2 regions of the Bradyrhizobium sp. BR2003 genome follow, and region 1 is predicted to be linked to the other one. Evidence: riboswitches for the same ligand, from Rfam matches in the RefSeq annotation. Region 1 holds a riboswitch; the other holds the start of a gene.
What was found. Region 1 has a riboswitch for ZMP and ZTP ahead of glyA (serine hydroxymethyltransferase). Riboswitches for the same ligand answer to the same signal wherever they lie in the genome.
Positions count from the first base shown of each region.

Region 2: another riboswitch for ZMP and ZTP. It lies ahead of E2I15_RS04060 (bifunctional 5,10-methylenetetrahydrofolate dehydrogenase/5,10-methenyltetrahydrofolate cyclohydrolase); the one in region 1 lies ahead of glyA (serine hydroxymethyltransferase).

Region 1 covers NZ_SMYJ01000009.1:334,271-337,216, forward strand. The annotation lists gene glyA (serine hydroxymethyltransferase) at 21-1,292, opposite strand; ZMP/ZTP riboswitch at 1,329-1,414, opposite strand; gene E2I15_RS06040 (response regulator transcription factor) at 1,498-2,160, opposite strand; gene E2I15_RS06045 (sensor histidine kinase) at 2,157-2,946, opposite strand, start outside.
Region 2 covers NZ_SMYJ01000008.1:341,036-343,981, reverse strand. The annotation lists gene E2I15_RS39685 (zinc-ribbon domain containing protein) at 1-214, opposite strand, end outside; gene E2I15_RS04065 (MaoC/PaaZ C-terminal domain-containing protein) at 330-821, opposite strand; gene E2I15_RS04060 (bifunctional 5,10-methylenetetrahydrofolate dehydrogenase/5,10-methenyltetrahydrofolate cyclohydrolase) at 950-1,813, opposite strand; ZMP/ZTP riboswitch at 1,829-1,908, opposite strand; gene E2I15_RS04055 (hypothetical protein) at 2,127-2,534, shown strand; gene E2I15_RS04050 (hypothetical protein) at 2,655-2,946, opposite strand, start outside.

The DNA.
Region 1 (2,946 bases):
CAGGAGCGCGGCTCGGCCGCCTATGAGGGCGGCGCGATCCCCGGAACGGGGAAAGCGCGGCACATCTCGACGCTGTTCGATCTCAGTCGCTTGACGACCGCTGCATCTCCCTTCGACCGGAGGGATTCCGCAATGAGTTCGGCGATAAGGCGCATTTCGGGCTCGCCCATGCCGCGCGTGGTCGCCGCCGGCGTCCCGAGGCGAATGCCGCTCGGCTTGAGCGGCGGACGCGGATCGTCGGGAATGATCTGCTTGTTTGCGGTGATCCCGACGGCGTCGAGGATGTTCTCGGCCGCGCCGCCGTCCAGGCCGACGCTGGCCACCGTATCCACAACCATCATGTGATTGTCGGTTCCGCCGGTGATCAACGTCATGCCGCGTTCCATCAATGCTTCGGCCAGGACCTTCGCGTTGCGCATGACCAGCCTTGCGTGGGCCTGAAAATCGGACGTCGATGCCTTCTTCAGCGCGACCGCGGTTCCGGCCACAACGTTCATGTGCGGACCTCCCTGCAATCCCGGGAACACCGATGCGTCGATCTTGCCGGCGAACTCCCGGCGACAAAGAACGATGCCGCCGCGCGGCCCCCGAAGCGTCTTGTGCGATGTCGTCGTCATCACGTCGAAACCCGCATCGAGCGGATTGCGCAAGGCGTTGCCGGCGATCAGGCCGCCGTAATGGCTGACGTCGGCCATGGTCAGTGCACCCACCTCATCGGCGATGCTCTTGAAGGACGCATAATCCAAATCGCGCGGATAGGAGCTGTAGCCGCACAGCACCAGCTTCGGACGGACGTGCCGGGCCATGGCGCGGAGCGCATCGAAATCGATGGCGCCGCCGTTTGATGGCTGCGTCTTGTAGCGGGCGAAGTTGAAGAGCCGCCCCATGTGCGACACCGGCGCGCCATGGGTGAGATGGCCGCCGTGTGACAGGTCCATTGCCAATATCGTATCGCCGGGCTGCAGCAGGCCCAGATACACGGCCTGGTTCATTGGCGACCCGGACAGAGGCTGAACGTTGGCATGTTCGGCGCGAAACAGCGCGCAAGCTCGCTGTCGGGCAAGGTTCTCTATCTGGTCGGTAAATTCCTGGCCGCCGTAATAGCGGCGTCCCGGATAGCCCTCGGAATACTTGTTGGTGAACACCGATCCAAGCAGCTCGAGAACCTCGGGATAGGTGTAGTTTTCCGACGGAATCAGCTCGACGCCGTCTTGCTGGCGGCGCTCTTCGCCCTCGAGCGCAAGGGCAACTTCCGAATCGTTGAGGTGGAGTTCATTGCGGAATGACGGCATGGTCCGGGCTCCCTAAGACGCTGGATCATCAGCTGAACGGGTTGCCCAGGCGAACGGCGCTAGAACCCTTCGCGCTTCACCGTGGTCAATTCCACGTAAGCTCGCCAGTCGCGCGAGGGGCGAATGAGCCTGCGGAACTCATCGCGAGCAGAAGGTTATCCAATCCCCGGCGCGCTCGCAAGAGTTGGCTGTCGCCGCCGCGGGCTCAGCGCTCGCCGAGATCGAGCTGCGTCAGGAGGCCTTGTCGCAGCGCGAGGCGGACCAACTCGATATCGGTGCCGACGCCGAGCTTGTCCTTGATCAGGGAATGCAGGTTCGCGACCGTCTTGGGGCTGAGGTGCAGCGCCTCGGCGATTTCCTCGGTGGTGTTTTCCGCGAGCAGCATCCGCAGCACCTCGAATTCCCGCGCGGTCAGGAGGTCGGCAGCCTTCGTCTCGCCGGCAAGGTGGCTGAGCGCGAGCTCGTGGTCGATATCCGGGCTGATCGCGATCTTGCCCGACAGCGCATCCATCACGGCGTGCACCAGCGTCTCCGGCGGGCTGGTCTTGGTGACATAGCCGCTCGCGCCGGCGCGGATCGCCTGCACGGCAAAGGCCGCGTTCTGGTGCATGGTGAACACCAGGATTCTTGCGCGCCTGTCCCACTGCCGGAGGCGGCGGATGGCCTCGATGCCGCCGATGCCGGGCATCGAGAGGTCCATGATGACGAGGTCGGGCCCGGTCTCCTTGTAGAGGCGGTAGGCCTCGACGCCGTCGGAGGCTTCGGCGACGACGCAGAGGCCCGGCTGCTTCTGCAGCATCGCCCGGTAGCCCTCCCGGACGACGGCGTGGTCGTCGACCAGCATGATGGTTCGTGCCGCATGGCTCATGCCGCGCGCTCCGCCGGTGCAGCCTCTCGGCTGGCCGCGACGGGAACGATGACGCGGAGCGAGGAGCCGCTGGGCTGTCCGGTCTCGAAGCTGAGCCGCCCGCCCAGCGCGGCGACCCGTTCGCGCATGCCGAGCAGGCCGAGGCCGGACCTGAGCTGGGGATCGCCTTTGGGATCGGGATCGCCGGGCTGGCCGTCATCGTCGATCGCGAGCGCGATCGCGCTGTTGCCGCCGCCGGGGGGCGCCTCGTGCATCTCAAGCCGCAGCATCACGCGCGTGGCGCCGGCATGCTTGGCGGCGTTGGTGAGCGCCTCCTGCACGATGCGGTAGAGATTGGCGCCGACGGAGGCGGCAAGGCGCTCGAACGATCCCGATATGGTGATCTCGAACCGCGGCTGTCCCCGGCTGCGGCCGTTCCAGCCGGCAACCAGGCCCTCCAGGCTGGCCGCAAGTCCGAGTTCGTCGACATCGGGCGGGCGGAGCCGGAAGAGGGCACCGCGCAACGTCTCCATCATGTCGGTCGCGGTCCGCGCGATACCATCGCATTCGGCGAGCAAGGGCGGGCAATCCGCGGCCGCGCTCTGCCGCGCCGAGGCGGCGAGCGCGCGGATGGCGGCCAGCGACTGCCCGAACTCGTCATGCAGCTCGCGCGCGAGGTGCCGGCGCTCCTCGTCCTGCACCAGGATCAGTTTCTGCGTCAGCGCGTTGCGGTCGGAGAGCGCGGCGGAGAGGCGCTCGGCGAGCTGGTTGAAGACGTCGCCGATCGCCGACAGTTCGGCGAGATCG
Region 2 (2,946 bases), on a different contig from region 1:
GATAGGTTCCGCGCAGGACGAAATCGGGAGTCGAATAGCTGTTCGATGGCGCGAGCCGCGTCGTATCCACGGCAACCTCGTCGCGCGCCAGCGCGATCTTGTAGTCGCGGAGACGTTGCCGTTCAGCGGCGCGTTGCGTCTGGATGCGACGCCATTCCTCCGCCTTGCGCCGCCTGGCTTCGATCTCTCCGTGCGTCTGCTTGCTGCGTTTCACGACGGCACATCCGTTTGGGTTGAATGCCTTCGGCGCATCGACGAATTAAATACCGGGCAGCACGACCTCGTCGATGATGACGTCATTGACGCGCTGCTGTTCTGCCGCCAGCTTGTCATAATTGCCGCAACATTGCGCGACCACAAGATCGCGTGCGGGGAGCACATAGCGGCGTTGGCCGCATGTGGATCAGCGCGTCGAGCACGAGGACAAGAACCGGGCGCTGCTCGTCGTTGACCAGCTCCGTCTTGAAGATCACGACGGCGTCGCGCCGCTCAGGTCTGATGGTGATCTTCTGGATCAGGGATTGGCCCGTGAGCGTCGATCCCGGGCGAACCGGGCTCGGCAGGCGAATCTCGAAGCTCCGCCCGACGATCCCCGCCACCCTGGTCCAGATCGCCTCCACGACGAGCCGCTGATAGATCGCAATGGTGTTGAAGCCGCTTGCGATCAGGCCGCCAAACGGGCCTGCCGCAGCCGCGACGGGATCGATATGGATCGGCACCGGATCATATTTCCCGGCGAACTCCAGGATCTCGGCCTCGCCGATCGTGTAGCTGCCAAGCTCGAACGTCTGGCCCTCGGTGAGATCTTCCGCATACAGCATCGCGCGCCTCCATCTGTCGCGCGATGCTAGACGAATGGTGCGGGCTTTCCATTACCCCGGACGTCATGAAGCTTCGCGCGATACGCGAGCAACACCCGCCGCGCGCATATCGCCGCAGGCATCCCGCGCTATTGCAGCCGGGCCGCCCTCGCCTTTGCGGCCTTCACCGTGTTCTCCATCAGGCAGGCGATCGTCATCGGGCCGACGCCGCGCGGCACCGGCGTGATCGCGCCGGCGACCTGCACCGCCTCGTCGAACGAGACGTCGCCGCTCACCGCATAGCCGCCGTCCGGCTTCTCGACGCGCGTGGTGCCGACATCGATGACGATGGCCTGCGGCTTGATCCAGTCGCCTCGCACGAGGCCGGCCTTGCCCACCGCGCTGACCAGGATGTCGGCGTCGCGGCAGATCCTGCTGATGCCGCGGGTGTGGATATGGGTCTGGGTCACGGTCGCGTGCTCCCGCAGCAGCAGCGCGGCCATCGGCTTGCCGACGATGTTGGAGCTGCCGATCACCACGGCATGCGCGCCGGTGAGGTCTGACAGGGTCGATTTGATCAGCCGGAGACAGCCGAGCGGCGTGCACGGCACCAGCGCATCGTCGCCGTGAAACAGCCGGCCGGCGTTCAGGGCGTGCAGGCCGTCGACATCCTTGGCGGGATCGACCGCCGCCATCACGCGCAAGGCGTCGATATGCGCCGGCAACGGCAGCTGCACGAGGATGCCGTCGATATCGTCGCGCGCATTGAGCGTCTCCACTCTGGCAAGCAGATCGGCCTCGCTGGCATCATCCGGCAGGCGTGCGACCTCGCCGCGCAGGCCGAGCCGTTCGGCCATCCTGATCTTGCTCTGCACATAGATCTGGCTCGCCGGGTCGCAGCCGACCAGCACGACCGCAAGCCCCGGCGCGCGAGGCAGCCGGTCGAGTTCGCCAGCAATCTTGTCGATGACAATTTGGGCATGTGCATGCCCATCGAGAATGTTCGCCGTCATGGCACCTCCGTTTCGAAGCGGTGCCCAGGCGCGCGGCGTTCAGTCTCTGCGCTCCCCGATGGTGGTCCATCCAAGCGCCAGTCGCGCAGATGGCGTGGTCATAGCCGCCCGGCCCCGCAAAGGCAATCACGCTCTCCCCCGCGGTCGAGCGGCGACGAATTACCCTCGCTTTTGCCGGTGGATCGGTGCCGGGCAGGTCACGTCTGGGGGTAGGATTCGGGCAAGACTTGCGTTAAGTCTCGGCGCTTGCCGGGCTTTTCCGATCCCCGGCGCCATCCCTTCCGGTCATCACGCCATTTCGGACATTTTCGACATGAAGCATATCATCCTCGCGCTGGCGCTCTTCTGCCCGGCTGCCGCGCTTGCCCAAGGCACCACGCCGGCCCCCGCCGACGCCGACAAGCCGGCGGCGACCTCGCAGCCGATGGTCGGCGACAAGCCGCTGGTCCAGGTCGGCAAGAAGTCGGCCGCCAAGAAGGGCGAGAAGCCTGCCGCGCCCGCCAAGCCGCAATCGGTCGCCCAGAAGCTTCAGGCCTGTCAGGACATCGACGACGCCACCAAGGAACGGCTGATCTGCTACGACGAGATCTTCAAGCCGCAGCCGAAGCCGAAGGCCGTCCCGGCCAAGGGCGTCAACGACTGCCGCTTCGTGAAGGAAGAGGACGAGCGGCTGACCTGCTATAACGGCTTCGCGGACAAGATTCCGCGCCTGCCGCGCTAAAGGTAGCGGGCGGCGCTCGGACGCCGTCGCGGATCCGGCCCCCCGCCCGATCGCGGACATGAAAATGCCGCCGCAAGTGCTTGCGGCGGCGGATCGATTGCCGGCTGCGGGCGGCCTTTCTTACCAGGTGCCGAAGCCACCGAAGAAGCCCATGCGCGGCTGCTGCTGCGCGACGCGGTAGGGCTGATACATGCCGGGCTGTGCCAGACGCATCGGCTGCTGGGGATGGGCATGGTAGCGCGCGACCTTGCGCTTCTTCGGCGCCTGAGGCTGGGCCTGCGCGGGCTGCTCGGCCGGCTTTGCCTCGGCCGCGACCTTCTGCGCGTCAGCCTTCTCCGGCGGAATGAACTGGGCGAACGTATTGCGGACGCGGGCTTGCGCCGACGCGTCGCCCGTAGCCGACGGCACCGCC